Regions from separate parts of the Streptomyces sp. NPDC032198 genome, predicted to be linked through region 1. Evidence: riboswitches for the same ligand, from Rfam matches in the RefSeq annotation. Region 1 holds a riboswitch; each other region holds the start of a gene.
What was found. Region 1 has a riboswitch for S-adenosylmethionine ahead of AB0E78_RS12435 (putative leader peptide). Riboswitches for the same ligand answer to the same signal wherever they lie in the genome.
Positions count from the first base shown of each region.

Region 2: linked by a shared signal. The riboswitch ahead of AB0E78_RS02135 (aminotransferase class V-fold PLP-dependent enzyme) and the one ahead of AB0E78_RS12435 (putative leader peptide) in region 1 are both predicted to bind S-adenosylmethionine.
Region 3: linked by a shared signal. The riboswitch ahead of thrC (threonine synthase) and the one ahead of AB0E78_RS12435 (putative leader peptide) in region 1 are both predicted to bind S-adenosylmethionine.

Region 1 covers NZ_JBEZVL010000004.1:316,163-323,431, forward strand. The annotation lists gene AB0E78_RS12415 (hypothetical protein) at 1-285, shown strand, start outside; gene AB0E78_RS12420 (LLM class flavin-dependent oxidoreductase) at 341-1,468, opposite strand; gene AB0E78_RS12425 (NtaA/DmoA family FMN-dependent monooxygenase) at 1,483-2,946, opposite strand; gene AB0E78_RS12430 (LLM class flavin-dependent oxidoreductase) at 2,966-4,231, opposite strand; gene AB0E78_RS12435 (putative leader peptide) at 4,308-4,460, opposite strand; SAM riboswitch class IV at 4,508-4,621, opposite strand; gene AB0E78_RS12440 (hypothetical protein) at 5,240-5,989, shown strand; gene AB0E78_RS12445 (DinB family protein) at 5,986-6,420, shown strand; gene AB0E78_RS12450 (M13-type metalloendopeptidase) at 6,493-7,269, opposite strand, start outside.
Region 2 covers NZ_JBEZVL010000001.1:447,881-455,149, reverse strand. The annotation lists gene AB0E78_RS02145 (cytochrome bc complex cytochrome b subunit) at 1-426, shown strand, start outside; gene trpD (anthranilate phosphoribosyltransferase) at 586-1,650, shown strand; SAM riboswitch class IV at 1,725-1,841, shown strand; gene AB0E78_RS02135 (aminotransferase class V-fold PLP-dependent enzyme) at 2,023-3,423, shown strand; gene AB0E78_RS02130 (Lrp/AsnC ligand binding domain-containing protein) at 3,554-3,835, opposite strand; gene AB0E78_RS02125 (rhomboid family intramembrane serine protease) at 3,832-4,563, opposite strand; gene AB0E78_RS02120 (hypothetical protein) at 4,702-4,941, shown strand; gene AB0E78_RS02115 (NYN domain-containing protein) at 4,976-6,325, shown strand; gene AB0E78_RS02110 (NlpC/P60 family protein) at 6,642-7,269, shown strand, end outside.
Region 3 covers NZ_JBEZVL010000005.1:142,907-150,175, forward strand. The annotation lists gene AB0E78_RS14705 (extracellular solute-binding protein) at 1-214, shown strand, start outside; gene AB0E78_RS14710 (DUF3263 domain-containing protein) at 225-521, shown strand; gene otsB (trehalose-phosphatase) at 538-1,389, shown strand; gene AB0E78_RS14720 (trehalose-6-phosphate synthase) at 1,467-2,879, opposite strand; gene AB0E78_RS14725 (hypothetical protein) at 2,925-3,218, opposite strand; gene AB0E78_RS14730 (glucosyl-3-phosphoglycerate synthase) at 3,308-4,252, opposite strand; SAM riboswitch class I at 4,420-4,554, shown strand; gene thrC (threonine synthase) at 4,572-5,879, shown strand; gene AB0E78_RS14740 (MoaD/ThiS family protein) at 5,983-6,258, shown strand; gene AB0E78_RS14745 (cold-shock protein) at 6,683-6,886, shown strand; gene groL (chaperonin GroEL) at 7,188-7,269, shown strand, end outside.

The DNA of each region.
Region 1 (7,269 bases):
CCGCCGCGCCACCCCCGGCCCCACGGCTCAGGAGCTCAGGCCCCCGGAGCGGCCCCCCTCACCTGGGGCGTCGCCCCGCAGGGCACGCCACCGGAGACCACGCCCCGGGCCCAGGCCGACTGTGTGGACGGCAGCTCGGCCTGTGTGAGCGACGGGTACGGGGGCTTCACCTGCCTGGCGTGCTGTCACGGCTACTGGAACGACATCGGCCCCTGCCTCTACGGCAAGTGGTTCAGCTGCAACGGCGTCAACTACAACGCGTACAACTGCTGGCCCATCGCCTGACCGCGGGCGCCCGCGACCGTCCGCCGGGCGGCCCTTCGCCCGGCGGACGGTCCCGTCACCTGCGTCGCCACTCCTCGGCGAGCAGTTCGTAGGAACGCACCCGGTCGGCGTGGCCGTGGGTGATCGTGGTGATGAGCAACTCGTCGGCTCCGGTGGCTTCCTGGAGCTGTTCCAGGAGGTCCGCGACGCGTGCCGGGGAGCCGGTGAACTGGGTTTCGGTTCGGTCCTCGACGAGCGCCCGGTCCGCGTCGGTCCAGGTGTGCCGGCGTGCCTCGGCCGGTGTGGGGTACTGGATGGCGCCCTCGGCCGTGCGAATGCTGCGGACCCACGGGCCGTAGCCGGCGGCGAGTTCGCAGGCGGTCTTGTCGTCCTCGGCGACGACGACGTCGGCGGAGACGCTGACATAGGGCTTGTCGAGTACGTCGGAGGGCTCGAACGCGGCACGGTAGCCCTCCGCGGCCTCCAGGACCGTGCCCGGACTGACGTGGTAGTTCGCGGCGAAGGGCAGGCCATTGCGGCCCGCGACGTCCGCGCTCTGGCCGCCGCTGCTGCCCAGGATCCACACCTGGATGTCGGCGCCCTCACCGGGGACGACATGCGCCTCGATGCCGTCAGCGGACCGGTACGTTCCGGCGAGCAGCGCGAGGATGTCGTCGACCTGCTCCCCGTAGTCCTGCGCCTGCGCGTGCGGCTGCTGGAGCAGCTTGCGCTGGAGGGCGACGCGGGGTGAGCCCAGCAGATGCTCGTAGGAGAAACGCGGCGGGATCCGCAGCCCGTTGGGCGCGTGGCCGTCGACGACGGGGGTCACGGTCGGCGGCGCGGCGGGTGGCGTACCGGGCGGCTTGCCGCCGGAGCGGCCGAGTCCCAGGTCGAGGCGTCCGGGATGCAGCGCGTCGATCAGGCCGAACTCCTCGACCGTGGAGAGCGCGGTGCGGTGACCGAGCTGTACGGCGCCTGCCCCGAGCCGGATCGTGGAGGTCTCGGCGGCGGTCAGGGCGAGGACGACCGCGGGTGAGGTGCCTGCCACGCCCGGGTTGAGGTGGTGTTCGGCGAACCAGTAGCGGGCGTAGCCGAATCGCTCGGTCTGCCGGGCCAGGTCGATGGAGTGGTGGAGCGCTTCGGCCGCGGTGGAACCGGACGAGACCGGGACCAGGTCGAGGACGCCGAGAGGGATGGCTGACATGGGTGTGGTCCTCCTCAGCGGCCGGCCGGCGCGGGCACGGACGTAGGTGCGGTCTCGGGCGTGGGTGCGGTCTCGGGCGTGGGTGCGGATGCGGGCTCGGGGAAGCCCGGCCTGGCGTCGGGGTGGGCCAGGCCCAGGTGGTCGCGCAGGGTGGTGCCCTCGTACTCCGTGCGGAAGACGCCGCGCTCCTGGAGCAGCGGGACCACGGTGTCGGCGAAGGCGTCGAGGCCACCGGGGGTGATGTGCGGGACGAGGATGAACCCGTCGGACGCGTCGGCCTGGACGAAGGAGTTGATCGCCTCGGCGACGGTGGCCGGGGAGCCGACGAAGGACTGGCGGTTGCCGGTCTCGATGACGAGGTCGCGGATGGACCACTTGTTCGCCGCCGCGAGCTCGCGCCACTCCCGGGCGGTGGCCAGCGGGTCACGGTACATCCGCACCTGGGCCCGGCCGCGCGCGACGGTGTGCTCGCCGAGGTCCGGGTCGATGTCGGGCAGCGGGCCCTCCGGGTCGTACGCGGAGAGGTCGCGGTTCCAGACGAACTCCAGGTGCTTGATCGCGGTGGCGCCACTGACCTGCTTGCGCCGCACCTCCCGGGAGAGTTCCTCCGCCTCGGCGTCCGTGTCGCCGAGAACGAAGGTCGCGGCGGGCAGGATGAGCAACTGGTCGTGGGTGCGGCCGTGGCGGGCCAGGCGGCCCTTGACGTCCGTGTAGAACGCCTGCCCCTCTTTGAGCGTGCTGTACCGGCTGAAGATCGCGTCCGCGCCCTCGGCGGCGAATTCCCGACCTTCCTCCGAGTCGCCCGCCTGGAAGATGACCGGGCGCCCCTGGGGACTGCGCGGGACGTTGAACTGCCCCTGGATGTCGAAGTGCTGTCCCTGGTGGACGAAGGCGCCCGCCTTGGCGTCACGCAGGAAGGTGCCGGTCTGCTGGTCGGCGAGGATCTCGTCCCCGCGCCAGGAGTCGAACAGCTCGCCCGCCGTGCCGAGGAACTCCCTCGCCCTGGAGTAGCGCTCGTCCTGCGGGAGGAATCCGCCGCGGCGGAAGTTCTCGCCGGTGAAGGCGTCCCACGAGGTGACGACGTTCCAGGCGGCTCGGCCGTCCGAGAGGTGGTCGAGACTGGCGAACTGGCGGGCCACCTCATAGGGCTCGTTGAAGGTGGAGTTGATGGTGCCGGTCAGACCGAGGCGTTCGGTGACAGCGGCGAGCGCGGTGAGGACGGCGAAGGTGTCGGGCCGCCCGACGACGTCCAAGTCGTAGATCTGACCGCCCTGTTCACGCAGCCGCAGCCCCTCGGCGAGGAACAGGAAGTCGAATTTGGCGCGCTCGGCGGTGCGTGCGAAGTGCGCGAAGGAGCTGAACTCGATGTGGCTGCCGGCTTCGGGGTCGCTCCACACAGTGGTGTTGTTGACGCCCGGGAAATGCGCCGCGAGGTGGATCTGCTTGAGCGGCTTGTCCGGTGACGTTGACTTGCTCATGTCGGTGGTCCTTTCCCGCTCAGGCGGTGGCGGCGTAGCGGCTTGCGGGGCGGGCGAGGCCCAGCAGACCGCGCAGGGTGTCGGCCTCGTACGCGCGGCGGAAGACGCCGCGGCGCTGGAGCTCGGGCACCAGGCCCCGGGTGATCGCCGGGAGGTCGTGGCCGACGACGGCGGGGCGCAGCCGGAATCCGGTGAGCCCGGCCTGCGCCAACTCTGCGAGCAGATCAGCCAGTTGAGCGGGCGTACCGGTGAAGATGTGCGCGTCGCTGGTGTACGGCTGCCCGGCGAGGGAGTCCAGCCGTTCCCGGCGGGCCGCGGCGGCGGCCGGGTCGTCGTCGAGGAACACCACCAGGTCGCCGAAGAGGTGCAGGGGCTCGTCGCCGCGTCCGGCCGTGTCCTGTTCGGCGCGGACCGCCCTGACGATGGCGTGTGCGTGCCCGGCGTCGCGCGGAGTGACGTATCCGAGGTCCGCGGAGCGGCCGAGGAGGCGGAACGGTGCGTCGGTCGGGCCCTCGTGGGCGAGCGCACTGACGAGGGGCCGGCCCTGCGGCGGCCGGGGTGTGATCGAGGGGCCCTTGACGCTGAAGTGCTTGCCCTCGAAGTCGATGTAGTGCAGCTTGTCGCGGTCGATGAAGCGGCCGGTGGCGACGTCCCGGATCTCCGCGTCGTCCTCCCAGCTGTCCCAGAGGCGGCGCACGGCTTCGGCGTAGTCGGCCGCCTCGTCGAAGAGGTCGGCGGTCAACTCCCGTACGTCCGGCCTGCCGAGATCCTCGACGCCCTCGAGGGCGGGCAGCGTGCGGCGTCCGAAGTGCGCGGCCTCGTTCCGGCGCGCCGACACCTGCACACGTACGCCCGCACGGCCCGTGCTCACGTAGTCGAGCGTGGCGATCGCCTTGGATATGTGGAAGGGCTCCGTGTGGGTGGCCACCACCGTCGGCACCAGACCGATGTGGCTGGTCAGCGGCGCGACGCGCGCGGCGACGAGGACGGCGTCGAGCCGTCCGCGGACCTGGTCGGTGCGTCCGTCGGGCTCGGTGAAGTGCGAGGACTGGAGTCCGAGCCCGTCCTCGATCGTCACGAAGTCGAGCAGACCGCGCTCGGCCTCGGTGACCAGATCGGTCCAGTACCGGGCGGTGAACAACTCCCCTGGCCGGGAGACCGGTTCACGCCAGGCGGCCGGATGCCAGCCCGCGCCGTCGAGCGCGACGGCGAGGTGCAGCGCGGCCGAAGAGGCGGAGTCAGCGGAAAAGGGCAGGGCGGATGAAGGTGAAGGTGATGACGACACGGAGGAGTGCCTTCCTGATCGACCGTACGAGAACACCGGCCCCTCGGCTCCGAGGGTGCGGCGGCGGGGTGACGGGTCAGGAACGACAGAGCGCGCCGGCGACACGCTGCAGGTCGATGTGCGGCCGGGAGTAGAGATGCACCTGGCGGCTCGGGGCGATCACCAGGACGCGTGGCGCGGGCGCGTGCACGGGCGGCACGGGCGCAGGAACGGGCGGCACCAGTGGCATGTCCGTCACCTCCGCCCTTCCGGCTCGGCGGGCCCGGGGCCCCGCCTGTCTCGCGCTTGCGGAACCCTGGTCGGGAACCGCCCGGTCCTCACCTGGAGCACCCCGCCGCGAGGGAGGGTTGCCGGTCAGCAAGCCAGGGCTTGACGCTGACACTCGTAACCTGCTCGGACGTTACGTGAGGTCGTAGCCGTGCGCAATGCCCCGTGGATCATGGCAGGGCTCACATCGCCGTACGTGTCTCTTCGTGGGACTCCGTCAGGGTCAACCGGCGGGCCACGCCTTCTGTTCCGCTCCCGCTGGGGGAGTTCCGGGGACTTCCAGGGAGTTTCCTGGGGGTCGGGGAGTTCCACAGGCCTTCTTGACGGCGGGGGAACCCCGGACCCAGACTTCCGGGGACGGTCTCGAACGGGTCCCCGAGCGGGCCATCGGCTCCGGGTACACCTCCGGATACCACGGGCCTCGACAGCAGGGCTGGTGAACATGTCCAGGGCGGTCGCCGCGAGGAACAGCACCCCGCGATCCCCCCTGTCCGCACCCAGACCCCGCCCCCACGTCCTGACCAGGCGGCTGCACATCGACCTGCTGCGCGTGTGCAGCGCCTCGGCTCCAGCTCTCTGACGTCACCGCGCAAGAGCCGACCGCCCGCCCGGCAGCAAGGGCTCGTCATCGCTCCGGCTCTCCGTGGCCTCTGAGGCCCTCTGCTGCCACGCCATCCCCTCTCCCCCGCCGCCCCACCGGCACCGAGCGCCGCGGGCGCCCCCTCACCTGTCTGGAGAGCCATGCCCGAGACCACGTCGCACCGCCCGCAGATCCGCAGCCGCATCGGAGCCGATCTCGCGGGCGGCTTCTACCCGGCGCCCCACCGCTATCACCTGTACCTCTCGGCCGGATGTCCGCGCTCCCTGCGCGTCTCGATCACCCTCGACCTGCTCGGCCTCAGGAGCGCGGTCACCACGACGCTCCTGACACCGGACACCACCGCGGCGGCCCACGCCGACCTACACCGCCACTACGAGGCCACCGAGCACCACTTCGACGGTCCGCCGACCGTTCCCGCACTGTGCGACCGATGGAGCGGGCACGTCGTCAGCAACCACACCCCCGACATCCTGCGCGACCTGGCCTGCCGCTTCGCCGCGCACGCCGGCGGCCCGCTGCCCCGGCTGCGCCCGTCGGCCCTCGCGGCACGGATCGACGCCTGGCACGAGCAACTCGCGGGCCCCCTCACCCCCGCGACGCTGGACCACGTCGACCGCCGACTGGCCCGCCACGCCTACCTGGTGGGCGAGGAACTCACCGCGGCGGACGTGGACTTGTGGGCGCGGCTCGTCCACCGGACCCCCGACGCAGCCGAGGCGACGGATGCCCGCCCCGACGTGTGGTCCTACGTACGCCGCCTGCACGACCACCCGGCCTTCCACGCCAACCACCCGCACCCCGTTGAACCGAACCGGCGGCCGAGCCCACCCGAGTGCGGCACAAAATCCGTTTCCCCAGCCGAGAGGCCCTGTGCCAGGGTCACCCGGTGACGGATTCCCGGCACACTCTGCTCCGCGGGCAGTTCGACCTGACCTGGTCGCTCTTCGAATACCACCTGGAGCGGCTCGAGCCCGTCCCTGTTCCGACGATCGGCTGGATCAGCTGGCACATCGGCTGGTGGTGGAGCGTGACGATCGACCACGCGCGGGGGCGACTGCCGCGTCAGCGGACCGAGATCACCTGGCCGGGTGGCGGCAAGGCAGCCGTCGACTGGTTGCGTGACCTGCGCACGGACTGGCTGGCGGTGCTCGACCGGCTCGACGACGCCGCCCTGGACGCCACCGCTCCGTTCCCCTGGCAGCACGACCCCGGGCACACCGTGGCCGACATGCTCGCCTGGGTGAACTCCGAGCTGATGAAGAACGCCGCCGAGATCGGCCAACTCCGCCTGCTGCGCGCCGCGCGCGAGCCGGACCGGTGAGCGGGCGGGCGGCGCGGAAACGGGTCGGGGCGGCCACGGCGAAGTGCCATGGCCGCCCCCGGGGAGATCAGGTCACCAGATCCTGACGCGCTCCGCCGGGTCAAGCCAGAGCCCGTCGCCCTCCACCGTCCCGAACGCGTCATGGAACTCGTCGAGGTTGCGGACGATGTTGGCCCGGAACTCCGGCGGCGAGTGCGGGTCGATGGTGAGGTACTGCTGCTCCTGCTCCTTGCGGCGCTTGGTGCGCCAGCAGTAGGCCCAGTTCATGAAGAGCCGCTGGGAACCGGTCGTGCCGTCGCGCTCCGGCATCGGGGCGCCGTCGAGCGCGATCTTGTACGCCGTGTGCCCGATGGTCAGGCCGCCCAGGTCGCCGATGTTCTCGCCGACCGTGAGCGAGCCGTTGACGAACTCGCCGGGGAGGTTGCGGGGCGAGAACGCGTCGTACTGCTTGACCAGTGCCTTCGACTTCGCCTCGAACGCCGTCTTGTCGGCCGCGGTCCACCAGTCGTTGAGGTTGCCCGCGCCGTCGTACTGCGCGCCCTGGTCGTCGAAACCGTGGCCGATCTCGTGGCCGATGACCGAGCCGATGCCACCGTAGTTCTCCGCGGGGTCGGCGTCGGGCGAGAAGAACGGCTTCTGCAGGATGCCCGCGGGGAAGCAGATCTCGTTGGTGCCCGGGTTGTAGTACGCGTTGACCGTCTGCGGCAGCATGAACCACTCGTCGCGGTCGACCGGCGCACCGATCTTGGCGAGCTGCCGGTCGGACTCGAAGGCGGCTGCCGCGTGCGCGTTGCCGAGCAGGTCGTCGTCGGAGACCTGGAGCGCCGAGTAGTCGCGGAACGTGTCCGG
Region 2 (7,269 bases), on a different contig from region 1:
TGGGCCACGCACTTCCACCTGTCGATCAACTCGATCACCTGGTTCGTGCGCATCGCGTTCTTCGTGGCACCGGTCCTCGCCTTCATCATCACCAAGCGGATCTGCCTGGGTCTGCAGCGGCGCGACAAGGACAAGGTGCTGCACGGACGCGAGTCCGGCATCATCAAGCGCCTGCCGCACGGTGAGTTCATCGAGGTCCACGAGCCGCTCAACCAGGAGCAGCTGCACACGCTCACCGCGCACGAGCAGTACGCGCCGCTCGAGATCGGCCCCGCGGTCGACGAGAACGGCGTCGAGCGCAAGGTGTCCGGTTCGCAGAAGCTCCGGGCCAAGCTCAGCAAGGGCTACTACGGGGAGGACAACCAGATCCCCAAGCCCACCACCGAGGAGTACAAGGAGATCACCAGCGGCCACGGCCACCACTGATCCCTGAACGCTCCGACGTTCTGACCGCAAGGTCTGACCACAAGGTCGCCACGGTGAGAGCCCCGTCCCTGCATCCAGTGCATGGACGGGGCTCTTTGCCGTCCCCCGGGCTGGATAAGGTGTTCCTGACCCATGCCTAGACGAACCCAGGAGCGGCAGATGAGCGCTGTGACCCCCGCAGGAGGCAACACCGCGGCGGCCCGTTCCTGGCCCGGTGTGCTGAACGGGCTGCTGGAAGGGCGCGACCAGAGCGCCGAGGACGCCGCGTGGGCGATGGACCGCATCATGCGCGGCGAGGCGACCGACGCGCAGATCGCCGGCTTCGTGGTCGCGCTGCGGGCCAAGGGCGAGACCGTGGAGGAGATCTCCGGCCTCGTCCGCACGATGTACGAGCACGCCAACGTGATCGAGGTGCCGGGGCGGACCGTCGACATCGTCGGCACCGGCGGCGACGGCGCGAAGACCGTCAACATCTCCACGATGTCCGCGATCGTGGCCGCGGGAGCGGGTGCGAAGGTCGTCAAGCACGGCAACCGCGCGGCCTCCAGCGCCTCGGGCGCCTCCGACGTCCTGGAGAAGCTCGGGGTCAACCTGGAGCTGCCGCTGAACCGGGTCGTCGAGGTGGCCGAGGAAGCCGGGATCACCTTCTGCTTCGCCGTGAAGTTCCACCCGGCGCTGCGGCACGCCGGCGGGGCCCGCAGCCAGCTGGGCATCCGGACCGTCTTCAACGCCCTCGGCCCGCTCACCAACCCGGCCAAGGTGCGTGCCCAGGCGGTCGGCGTCGCCGACCCGCGGATGGCGCCGATCGTGGCCGGGGTCTTCGCCGAGCGCGGGAACTCCTCCCTCGTCTTCCGCGGCGACGACGGGCTCGACGAGCTGACGACCACGGCCACATCGCGGGTCTGGGTCGTACGGGACGGAGCCGTGCGCGAGGAGGCCTTCGACCCACGGGACGTCGGCATCGATCTCGTCCCCGTGGAGGCGCTGCGGGGCGCTGACGCCTCGTACAACGCCGAGGTGGCGCTGCGCCTCCTGGACGGCGAGAAGGGCCCTGTGCGGGACGCCGTGCTGCTCAACACGGCGGCGGCCCTGGTGGCCCTCTCGCCGGGCGAGGGGACCCTCGTGGAGCAGATCGGCGCCGGGATCGCGAAGGCGGCCCAGGCCATCGACTCCGGTTCCGCGAAGACGGCACTGGAGCGGTGGGTGGCGGCCAGCAACAGGTGAGTGTGGCGCACACCGCAGTCCGGATGCCGGACTGCGGTGTGCACCGGGAAGATCGTGTGGCAAGATGCTGCGCAGGTCATGAGTGACAGCGATTAGGCCCCGGCTCGCTGTCCGGCAACCCTCCGTCCGTGGCGGGGTGCCCCGGGTGAAGACCAGGCCGTACGCAGCAAGGCGTATGGCAAGCGCGGACCCCTGCGCACTCGATGAGTGTCGTACCCCTGGGGTCCTGGTCCTCAAGGGAGCAGTCTCGTGAGCAAGCGAATGCGATAGGGCTTCCCGGCCCCTTTTCCGCACCCCCTTTTCTCTTCATCACTGCAGCGCCCTATGTGCGCCCTCGCAGTGAACTCGCCTGCCTTCCCACGGGAGTTCGCCATGTCCGCACGCTCTGTCGCCACCGTCACCGACGCCTCCTCCACCGAGTCCGCCGACCCCTGCTGCGCCGCGCCGCTGCCGGTGCTCGGCCGTGACGTCACCGTGCCGCTCGTCACCGGCGGCGAGGTGACCTACGCGGCGCTCGACTACGCCGCGAGCGCCCCGGCGCTGCAGCGGGTGTGGGACGACGTGGCCGCGTACGCGCCGTACTACGGCAGCGTGCACCGCGGTGCCGGGTACCTCTCGCAGCTCTCCACCGACCTCTTCGAGAACAGCCGCGTCACCGTCGCGGAGTTCCTGGGCTGCCGCGAGGACGACCAGGTCGTCTTCACGCGTTCGACCACCGACTCGCTCAACCTCCTTGCCGCCGCCCTCCCCGCCGACTGCCAGGTCTTCGTCTTCGAGACCGAGCACCACGCCTCGCTGCTGCCCTGGCGCGACGCCCGCGTGACGTACCTGAACGCGCCGCGCACCCCCGACCAGGCCGTGGCCACCCTGGAGCGCGCCCTCGCCGACCGCGACCCCTACGGGCCCGCCCTGGTGTGCGTGACCGGCGCCTCGAACGTCACCGGTGAGCTGTGGCCGGTCAAGGAGCTCGCCGCCGCCGCCCACGCGCACGGCGCCCGCATCGTCCTGGACGCCGCGCAGCTCGCGCCCCACCACCCCGTCTCGATCAGCGAGCTCGACGTCGACTGGGTCGCCTTCTCCGGCCACAAGCTGTACGCGCCCTTCGGCTCGGGTGTCCTCGCGGGACGCTCCGACTGGCTGCGGGCAGCCGAGCCGTACCTCGCGGGCGGCGGTGCCTCGCGCAAGGTCGCGCGGCGTACGGACGGCGGCGTGGACGTCGAGTGGCACGACACCGCGGCGCGGCACGAGGCCGGCTCGCCGAACGTCATCGGCGTGTACTCGATCGCCGCCGCCTGCAAGGCGCTCACCGAGGCGGGCTTCGACGAGCTCGTCGCCCGGGAGCGCCACCTCATCGCCAAGGTCCGCGAGGGCCTCGCTGACGTGCCCGCCGTGAAGGTGCTGTCGCTCTTCGGTGACGACGCGCCGCGCGTCGGTGTCATCTCCTTCGTCGTCGACGGCTGGAACAGCTCGCACTTCGCCGCCGCGCTCTCCGCCGAGTACGGCATCGGCGTACGCGACGGTCTCTTCTGCGCCCACCCGCTGGTGCGCACCCTGCTCGGCAGCGACCCGCAGAGCCAGGGCGAGTGCGGTGCCCCCGAGGCCGCGCCCGGCGAGAAGTCCCTGAACGCGATTCGTGTCAGCTTCGGCGCGGGCACCCCGGACGAGCACGTGGAGCGCTTCGTGCGCGCCTGCAAGGAGCTCGTGGCCGACGGCGCGCGCTGGAACTACCGTACGGAGGACGGGCGTTGCGTCCCGGACACCACCGCAGCCTGAGCCCTGGGCCGCCCCCTCAGGCGTGAGCCCAGAACGATCATCCGCAGGGCCCGCTCGGTCGCGTCGGTGAGGAACACCGAGCGCCTGGAGTGCCCCGGCGCCCCGAAGGCCCCGGAGACGCCCAGGACGCCTAGGAGTCGAGGCCGATCGCGAACGCCGCTTCGAGGTCGTGCTGCGAGTACGTACGGAACGCGACATGCGTGTCCGTCCCCTCCACGCCCGGGATCTTGCTGATCTTGCCGGGGATGACGTCGGCCAGGTCGTCGTGGCGGGTGACGCGCACCATGGCGATCAGGTCGTACGTACCGGTCACGGAGAAGACCTCGCTGACACAGTCCAGGGCGGCGATCGACTCGGCGATCTCCGGGATCCGGTCCACGCTGGTCTTGATGAGCACGATCGCGGTGATCACGGCTGACTGTCTCCCTCGGTAACCGGTGCTGGCTTCTTCACTCTAGCTGTCCTCCTGTAGCGCCCCCATGCGTACAGAAAGCCGAGGGAGAACCCGACCAGATGGGCCAAGTACGCCACTCCCGGCCCCTGCGCGCCCTGCCAGGCCGCGAGCCACTGCAGCACCACCCAGAACGGCAGCACCACCCAGGCCGGAAACCGCAGCGGCAGGAAGAAGAGGAACGGGAAGAGGCTGGTGACCCGCGCCTTGGGGAAGAGACGGAGAAAGGCACCGAGCACCGCGGAGATCGCCCCCGACGCGCCCACCAGGGTCTGATGCGAGCCCGCGTGCGCGACCGCGTACGCGAACAGGGCGAGATAGCCGCAGCCGAGATAGAAGAACGCGAACTGGAGGTGTCCCATCCGCTCCTCGGTCATCGCCCCGAAGACGAAGAGGAACAGCATGTTGCCCAGCAGATGCAGCCAGCTCCCGTGCACGAAGAGCGCGGTGGCCGGGGCGAGCACGGGCCGCAGCGCCCCGCTGAACAGCTCGGAGGGGACCACGCCCCAGCGCTCGAAGTAGTCCTGCTGGGCGGCGAGCAGCTCATCGCCGGTCCCGTACGCGGGATTGAGCCCCGACACGGGCGAGATCACGAAGACCAGACAGCAGACGGCGATCAGTCCGTACGTGACCGGGGCGGACTGCCCCCTGAGCATTCGGCCCGCCGTCGAACCCCATGTCCTGATCATGAACAGAGCATGACGTAAGGGCAGCAAACCGTACAGACCGCCCCGCCGCGTGGGAGGCCGCCGCATGGAGACCCTTACAGGCCTTAGGGTTACGGACACCACGCACCATGGAATTCCGAAGGAAAGCGAACAGCCACGATGACGGTTCCTCTGCCGACCGACACCACCCGGTGGCGCTGCGCGCTCTGCGGCAACCTCACGCGTTTCGACGTGACCCGCACGTCGAAGGTCGTCGAATATGTGCACCTCGACCTGGCCGGTGAGTCGAACGTCGAGGAACGTGAGGTGGTCAGTGAGACCATCGAGTCGGTGCGCTGCCGCTGGTGCAACGCGGTGGACCAGGTGGAACTCGTGGACAGGCCGGGCGCCGGCTCCTGAGGGAGCGGGCCCCGCACAGCTAGTGGGGTGACGGATGGTGGAGAGCGCAAGCGGGGAGCCGGACGACGGCACCGCTGAGGTGCTCGACCGCCCGCTGCCCGACGGAGTACGACGGCGGGTCGTCCAGATCGTCTCGGACGGCTTCGGCGGGCTCACGGTCAGCGAACTGCCCGCACAGCTGCGGCAGTATGCCCGCTTCACGCCGACCCGGCGCACGAAGTTCGCGGGCAACGCGATGGCGGCGGCCCTGGAGGGCGACGCGCTCTTCCGGCAGCGCATCGGCGAACGTCTCAGAGAGGCGCAGCCCGAGCTCACCGGCGCCCTGGACGCGGGCTCACCGCCCCCGGCCGCGGACCCCCTCGATGTGGCGGCCGCGGCCTATGTGCTGCGTCCCACCGGCTGGGTGAAGCTGGTGACCGCCGCGGGTGAGGAAGCCCTGCGGGCGGACGCCGAGCGCGTCGAGGACGAGACCCGCGCCGAACTCGAACGGCTGCGCGAGGAACTCTCCGCGGCCCGCGGCCAGACGAAGGCCGAGACCGAACGGCTGCGCATGGAGCTGGAGTCGGCGAAGAAGGAAGCCGAATCGATGCATCGCAAGCTGCGCGGTGCCCTCAGTGACGTCAAGCGCGGTGAGGCCGCCCTGCGCAAGGCCGCCGCCGAGTACGACGCCGCACGCGCCGAGGGCCAGGCGCAGCTGTCCGCCGCCGAGAGCGAGTCCCGGCGGCTCAAGGCACGGCTGAGCGAGACCGAGGCCGCCCTGGAAGCCAGCCGCAGGGCGGCGCGCGAGGGCCGCAGCGTCGAGGACATGCGGGTACGGCTGCTGCTCGACACGGTCCTGGAGTCCGCCCAGGGGCTGCGCCGCGAACTGGCCCTGCCGCCCGTCTCCGTGCGGCCCGCGGAGACCGTGGACGCCGTCGAGCCCGGCCGGATGACGCCCAAGGACATCGCCGCCCGCGCGCTCTCCGAGAACGACCCGGCGATCCTCGACCAGCTGCTCGCGCTGCCGCAGGCGCACATGGTCGTGGACGGCTACAACGTCACCAAGACGGGCTATCCGACGATGCCCCTGGAGAAGCAGCGGCTGCGGCTTCTCGGCTCGCTCTCGCAGCTCGCCGCGCAGACCGGCGCCGAGATGACCTGCGTCTTCGACGGGGCCGAACTCGCCGCGCCCGTACTGCTCGCGCCGCCGCGCGGGGTGCGGGTGCTGTTCTCCAAGCCGGGCGTCACCGCGGACGAACTGATCCGCCAGCTGGTGCGCGCCGAGCCTCCCGGGCGCCCCGTGGTCGTCGTCTCGACCGACCGCGAAGTGGCCGACGGGATCGCGAAGGCGGGGGCGCGGCCGGTCGCTTCGGCCGTCCTCCTGAAGCGGCTTTCGCGCGGCTGACGCGCGCCGCTTTCGCGGGGCTGCCGCACGTCGCTTTCGCGGGGCTAAGGGGCGCAAGTAACTCCTGTTCCCTATGCCCGAATTGGGGAGCCGGCTTCGCGACGCAGCGTCAAGTCATACTCACCGCCTGTACGTTATCGGTAAAATATGCGCCCGGCACCCCACTTTTTGCCCTTCAGGATTTGAACTGATCACAAGGAGGTCACTAAGGTCACGGCTCGAACCTCCGCTCGGTTGATCACCCATCCGGGGTGACAGCGGCGGTACCCGCCCACCGGATCTCGGTAGGCGGCTGGAGGAAGAAGGAGCCGCCTTCGTGGCGTCCCATCGTCGACCCAAGCAGCCGAGCCGCGCACGCGTGACCGTGCTCACCGCGACCGCCGCCGCTGCCGTGGCACTCACCTCCCAGGCCGCCAATGCGGCGCCCAGCGAGAAGCCGAGCAAGGACGAGGTCAAGTCCAAGGTCGACAAGCTCTACGAGGACGCCGGCCGGGCCACCGACCGGTACAACGGCGCCAAGGAGAAGCAGGAGAAGCTCGAGAAGGAGATCGGCGAGCTTCAGGACAAGGTCGCCCGCGGCCAGGAGGACCTCAACGACCTCCGCGGCGGGCTCGGTTCGATGGCCAGCGCGCAGTACCGCACCGGCGGCATCGACCCCTCCGTCCAGCTCTTCCTCTCCGCCGACCCGGACGACTACCTCGACAAGGCGTCCACCATGGACCAGTTGAGCGGTCAGCAGGTCGAGGCGCTCAAGAAGGTCCAGGAGAAGCAGCGGACCCTCGCGCAGGAGCGCAAGGAGGCTTCCGACAAGCTCAAGGACCTCGCCGACACGCGCAAGGAACTGGGCAAGAAGAAGAAGGAAGTCCAGAGCAAGCTGGGCGCCGCCCAGAAGCTGCTCAACACCCTCAGCGCCAAGGAGAAGGCGGACCTCGCCGCCAAGGAGC
Region 3 (7,269 bases), on a different contig from region 1:
GCAGATGACGGGCAACAAGAACGACAAGGCGCTCGCCGAGTTCCTCGACGAGCTGCCCACCTCGCAGCTGTACCCGGTCGGCAAGACGTCCTGGGCGCAGGTCTCCGTCCAGGTCAAGAAGTACATCGGCAAGGCCGTGGACACGAACGGCAATCCGGCGTCGATCCTCAGCCAGATCCAGGCCAAGGCGGTCACCGAGGAGAACTCGGAATAGCGTGGCCGGCATGACCGATGCCCAGGACGATGCCGCTGACAACGCTCGGGCCGATGCCCCGGACGACGCGTTCCCCGACACCGGACTCTCCGAGCGCGACCGCGCGATCCTCGCCCTGGAGCGCCGGGACTGGGTGACCGGTCCCGGCGCCAAGGAGCGGGCCGTGCGCGAGCAGCTCGGCCTGGTCCCGGTCCGCTACTACCAGCTCCTGAACGCCCTGCTCGACGATCCCCGCGCCCTCGCGCACGATCCGGTCACCGTGAACCGGCTTCGGCGGGTCAGGGAGTCCCGGCGCGGGGAGCGTTGAGCGTAGGGTCGGGCCCATGGGTGACCCTGTGTACTTTCCCGAGCTGCCCGAGCCCGTGACCCCCGCCGGACGCGAGGGTCTGGCCGCGCTCCTGGCGCGGCCCGGGAAAGCCGTGATCGCGCTCGACTTCGACGGCACGCTCGCCCCGATCGTGGCCGACCCCGAGCAGGCCCGCGCCCACCCCGGCGCCGTCCCGGCCCTCGCCGCGCTCGCGCCGAAGGTGCGGTCCGTCGCCGTTGTCACGGGCCGCCCGGCGGGCGTGGCGGTGCGCTACGGCGGCCTCGCGGGCGTCCCCGGCCTCGAACACCTCGTCGTGCTCGGGCACTACGGCGCCGAGCGCTGGGACGCCGTCTCCTCCACCGTGCACGCGGCCGAGCCGCACCCCGGGGTGGCGTCCGTGCGCGCCGAACTGCCCGGCTTCCTGGACGGGATGGGCGCCTGGCGCGGCACGTGGATAGAGGAGAAGGGCCGCGCGGTCGCGGTGCACACCCGGCGTGCGGCCGACCCGCAGGCCGCCTTCGAGGCGCTGCGCGAGCCGCTCGCCGAGCTGGCGTCCCGGCACGGCCTGATCGTCGAACCGGGCCGTCTGGTCCTGGAGTTGAGGCCCCCCGGCATGGACAAGGGCGTGGCCCTCGCCGACTACGTACGCGAAGTGGGCGCCGAGACCGTCCTGTACGCGGGCGACGACCTGGGCGACCTGCCCGCCTTCGCGGCCGTCGAGAAGCTCCGCTCGGACCAGGTGCGGGGCCTGCTCGTGTGCAGCGGCAGCGCGGAGGTGGCGGAGCTTGCCGAGCGGGCCGACCTGGTGGTGGACGGCCCGCAGGGCGTGGTGGAGCTCCTTGGCTCCCTCGCCGCTCAACTGCCCTGATCGGCACCGAGGTCGGGCGGGTCGGGGATGGGGTTGCCGAAGTGGTCGCGGGGCTGGGAGGTCCGCCACTCGAACGATTAGGCCCTCAGCGCCCGCAGCTGGTCCAGGAACCACTGGGCCGGGGGCAGAGCCGTGGCCGCCGCCGCGAGCCGCTTCGTTCGTTCCGCTCGTTCCTCCGCCGGCATCGACAGCGCCGCGTGCAGAGCCGAAGCCGTGCCCGTCACGTCGTACGGGTTCACCACGAGCGCGTCGTCGCCCAGCTCCTCGTACGCCCCCGCCTCTCGCGAGAGAACCAGTGCGCACCCCTCGTCGGAGACGACCGGCACCTCCTTGGCGACCAGGTTCATGCCGTCCCGGATGGGGTTCACCAGGGCCACGTCGGCCAGCCGGTACGCCGCGAGCGAGCGCGCGAAGTCGTCCTTCACGTGCAACACCACCGGCGTCCAGCCGGCCACACCGAAGCGGGAGTTGATTTCGTCGGCGACCCGCTGCACCTCCGCCGTGTAGTCGCGGTACACCGCGAGATCCTGCCGGGAGGGGTACGCGAAGGCGACGTGCACCACCCGCTCGCGCCACTCCGGGTGGGACTCGAGCAGCTCCCGGTACGCCAGCAGTCCCCGGACGATGTTCTTCGACAGTTCCGTCCGGTCCACCCGGACGATCACCTTCCGGTCGCCGGAACCCCCGATCTGCTCCCGCAGCGCGACCAGCCGTTCCTCCACGTCGTCCCGCCGCGACCGCTCCCGCAGGAAGTCCGCGTCCGCCCCGAGCCCGTGCACCCCGATGCGCGTGCCTGACGTACCGCCGAGGACGGCGACGCAGCACTCCGTGAACGCGTCCGCCCACCGCCCGGTCAGGAACGCGGCACGGTCGGCGCCGAGGATGCCCCGCAGCAGCTGCTCCGCGATGTCGTCCGGCAGCATCCGGAAGTAGTCCACCGGCGCCCACGGCGTGTGCGAGAAGTGGCCGATGCGCAGGTCGGGGCGGAGCTCCCGCAGCATGCCCGGCACCAGGGCCAGGTGGTAGTCCTGGACGAGGACCGCCGCGTCCGCACCGGCGCTCTCCGCGAGCGCCTCGGCGAAGGCCCGGTTGTAGGTCTCGTACGCCGCCCACTGCGCCCGGAACTCCGCGCCGAAGGCCGGTTCCAGCGGGGTCTGGTAGAGCATGTGGTGGACGAACCACAGCACCGAGTTCGCGATCCCGTTGTATGCGTCGGCGTGCACGCCCTCGTGCGAACCCGCGTCGATGTCGAGCATCCGCACCCCGGGCTCGCCGACCCCGCGCCGCACGGCCTCACGGTCGCCGTCGCCCAGCGCCGCGCAGACCCACAGGGCCGCTTCCCCGTCGGATTCGCCGATCGCGCTGAGCCCGGAGACGAGACCGCCGCCGCCGCGCTTGGCCGTCAGCTCCCCGTTCTCCTCCAGGGTGTACGTGACGGGGCCGCGGTTGGACGCGACGAGGATCTGGGCGGAGGCGTGCTCGGAGACCATGTGGCGAACCTAGCCCTTCCGGGATGGGCTCAAACGTACGGGCGCTCATCGCTGGTCGCGTCTGCTCCTCGCCGCCGCCACCGCCAGAACGCCCAGCGTGAACAGGGAGATCGCCAGACCCGCGTACAGCATGGTGTCCGACTCGCCGCCCGTGTCGGCCAGTTCCCCCGGCGTGCTCCCGCGGCTCACGGTCCCGGCCTGCTGATGCCCCGGAACGGGCCGTACCGGTGCGTCCATGACCATGGTGCCGGTGGCCCTGATGTCGCCGTACGGCGATTCCGCGGCGGCGGGCGCGGTGGCCGCTCCGAGTGCTCCTGCCACGAGAATGGCCGTCGTCATGGCCACGGCACCGACGCGTCGCGCGCTTCCCATTACCTGTCTGAGCCACATAAGTGGGGAATGTAGACAAAATGCTCGGTTCTGGGTGGTTACGCCACGCGGCGGGCCGTGTACTCCGCTATGCCGCACATCGGCGGGCGCTCCTCCGTGTCCACCGAATGGGTCCGCGGCTCGAACCCGTGCTCGCCCCGTTCGAACTGGGTGAGTTCGGGGCGCACGAGATGCCCGCGCGCGAGCCGCAGCTGCGCCGTCCGGTAGATCGCCGCCGCCATCCGCCCCAGCGCCTGCCCGTCCTGGTGCCGGTGCTTGCGCACGCCGACGTCGACCTGCGCGAGCGCGTCCAGGCCCACCGTGTGCAGCGCGTCGACGAGCAGGCCCAGCTCCACTCCGTAACCGACGGGGAACGGCAGCCGCTCCAGGAGGGACCTGCGCGCCGCGTACTCGCCGCCCAGCGGCTGGACGAACCCCGCGAGCTGCGGCCAGTGCATGTTGAGCAGCGGGCGCGCCATCAGCTCCGTGACCCGGCCGCCCTGACCTGCCGCCTCGCCCAGGGGGCGGTCGTACATCGCCTTCACGAAGTGCACGTCGGGCTCGGTCAGGAGCGGGCCCACGATGCCGGTGACGAAGTCCGCCGAGAACTCCCTCAGGTCCGCGTCGACGAACGCGACGATGTCACCGCCGGTCACCAGGAGCGAGCGCCACAGGACCTCGCCCTTGCCGGGCACGGCCGGGATGCGCGGCAGGATCTCGTCCCGGTGCACGACCCGCGCGCCCGCCTCCCGCGCGACCTCGGCCGTACGGTCCCGCGAGCCGGAGTCGATCACCACGAGCTCGTCGACGAGGGGAGTCCCCTCGACCAGCTCGCGGCGGATCGCGGCGACGATCTCGCCGACCGTCCCCTCCTCGTCGAGCGCGGGCAGGACGACGCTCACCGAGGCTCCCGACGCCCGTTTGGCGTCGAGCAGCGCGCTGAGCGGACGGTCGGCAACGGACCAGGAACGCCTGGTCAGCCAGCGCTCGGCCTCTTCCAGCACGGGTGGCTCCTCCTGTGTGTGGCCTACATGTGATCCATCTCGCGGTTCGGACGACTATCTCAAGGGTCCAGGCCGTCGGTTACAGTCTTGAACAACGCGGATGACCATCGCATGTCGGGGGTCATCGCGTAACAAATGCCCCGGGCCCCTGAAGCCCGGCGCCATACCGCTCATCCAGAGGGGCAGAGGGATACGGCCCGTTGAAGCCCCGGCAACCATCCCGCCGACCGCGCACGCGAGGTCTCGGTGGGGAAGGTGCCAATTCCGTCTCGCGGCGAAATGCGTCGCGAGGAAGATGAGGAGAAAGGGCCTCGCCTCCATGGCTGCGCAGACTGTCGCAACGAACGACACCACCCCCTCCACCACGGGTTCCGTGGACCTCGGCCCCGCGTCCGGCCTCTCTTGCCGCGAGTGCGGCGAGCTCTACGCGCTGGGCCCGATCTTCGCCTGCGAGGCCTGTTTCGGCCCGCTCGAAGTCGCGTACGACCTGCCGACCGGCGACCCCGAGGCACTCCGGAAGCAGATCGAGTCCGGCCCCGACAACATCTGGCGCTACGCGCCCCTGCTGCCCGTCCCGGCGAACGTCGCCGAGAAGCCGAACATCAACCCCGGCTGGACCAAGCTGGTCAAGGCCGACAACCTCGCGCGTGAACTCGGCGTCGAGCAGGGCAAGTTGTTCGTCAAGGACGACTCCGGCAACCCGACGCACTCCTTCAAGGACCGCGTCGTCGCGCAGGCCATCGAGGCCGCGCGCGCCTTCGGCTTCACCACCCTCTCCTGCTCCTCCACCGGCAACCTCGCGGGCGCCGTCGGCGCCGCCGCCGCCCGCGCCGGCTTCCGCTCCTGTGTGTTCATCCCGCACGACCTGGAGCAGGGCAAGGTCGTCATGGCCGCGGTCTACGGCGGCGAGCTCGTCGGCATCGAGGGCAACTACGACGACGTGAACCGCTTCTGCTCCGAGCTCATCGGCGACCCGCTGGGCGAGGGCTGGGGCTTCGTGAACGTGAACCTCCGGCCGTACTACGGCGAGGGCTCCAAGACCCTCGCGTACGAGATCTGCGAGCAGCTCGGCTGGCAGCTGCCCGACCAGCTGGTCATCCCGATCGCCTCCGGCTCGCAGCTCACGAAGATCGACAAGGGCCTCAAGGAGCTCATCGAGCTGGGGCTCGTCGAGGACAAGCCGTACAAGATCTTCGGTGCGCAGGCCGAGGGCTGTTCACCGGTGTCGACCGCCTTCAAGGCCGGTCACGACGTCGTGCGCCCCCAGAAGCCGGACACCATCGCCAAGTCGCTCGCCATCGGCAACCCCGCCGACGGGCCGTACGTCCTGGACATCGCGCGTCGCACGGGCGGTGCGGTGGAGGACGTGAACGACGAGCAGGTCGTCGACGCGATCAAGCTCCTCGCTCGGACCGAGGGCATCTTCGCGGAGACCGCGGGCGGGGTCACGGTCGGCGTCACGAAGAAGCTGATCGACGCGGGCCTCATCGACCCGACCTTGACCACGGTTGTGTTGAACACGGGTGACGGGCTCAAGACTCTTGACGCTGTTGCCGAGACGTCTCAGGCGACCGCCACGATCCGCCCCAGCCTGGACGCGTTCCGCGCCGCCGGGCTCGCCGGCTAGCTGCCGTAGGGCCTGACCGCCGTCCTCGACGGGCGGTCGTGGTCCGTCCTCGCGCAGTTCCCCGCGCCCCTGAAAGGGGCCCCACACACCCCGAGGTGAAATCATGAGCGTGAACGTCCGTATCCCCACCATCCTCCGCACCTACACCGGCGGTCGGTCCGAGGTCGCCGCGGAGGGTGCGAATCTCTCCGAGGTCATCGCCGATCTGGAGAAGAACCACGCCGGTATCGCGGCCCGTGTCCTGGACGACCAGGGCAAGCTGCGGCGTTTCGTGAACGTTTACGTGAACGACGACGACGTCCGCTTCGAGCAGGGCCTGGAGACGGCGACGCCGGACGGTGCCGGGGTCTCCATCATTCCCGCCGTCGCCGGTGGTTGATTCTTTAAAGAAATACCCTGCGTAATCTCCATTGCCCCCTCCGCGAGAGAAGCGGAGGGGGCAATTCCATGTGGTTGAGCGCGGTACAGTTGGGAAGCGAGCTTCCCTGTTTGTGCCGAGCGCATATACGAAGTCGCCCCGAGGGCGACAAGAAGTAGCCAAAGTGCCCCGCCCATTTGCCCCTCTCGTGGCATTTGCCTGGCCCGACTTGCCCTGAACTCCGGCGAATTCTTCGCATATTACCGATCAGGCGTGCCCAGAATTCTCGTCCGATTGACCTGTTGCAGAGGGCAGTTGGACAGATACATTCAGCCGCGGTCGACGCGTTCCGGCGCACGCCTCCACAACCCATTGGGGGGGTGAGGTCTGACCCGGGTCCGCGAAGTGCGGGTCCGTGCAAGGGCCAGTAATAGGGGAGTTAGGCATGGCTCAGGGCACCGTCAAGTGGTTCAACGCGGAGAAGGGGTACGGCTTCATCGCGGTCGACGGTGGTGCGGATGTTTTCGTCCACTACAGCGCGATTCAGATGGACGGCTACCGCACCCTTGAAGAAGGTCAGCGAGTGGAGTTCGAGATCTCGCAGGGCCAGAAGGGTCCGCAGGCGGACATGGTCAAGCTCGCCGTCTGATCTCGGCGCGATCGGCCAGTGACTTAGAGAGTCACGAGGGGCCCGTACCCGACAGGGGTACGGGCCCCTCGTGCGTGCGCCCCTCGTACGTCTGGGATCCGCGAGAGGCGCTTGCACTCGTAGGGGTCGAGTGCTAATCATTGGGCTTAGCACTCTCCGAGTGAGAGTGACAGAACTTGGATCGGGTCGGTGAGGCCCGCAGGCCGGGTGGGGCAAGGAACCACAAGGCTTGCAGGCCGTCCGTCGCGGGCGCTGGCGCGATCCGGAAGCATGCCACCCCTGTCCGGGAGGACCACTTCACATGGCCAAGATCATCGCGTTCGACGAGGAGGCACGGCGCGGCCTCGAGCGCGGCATGAACCAGCTCGCCGACGCCGTCAAGG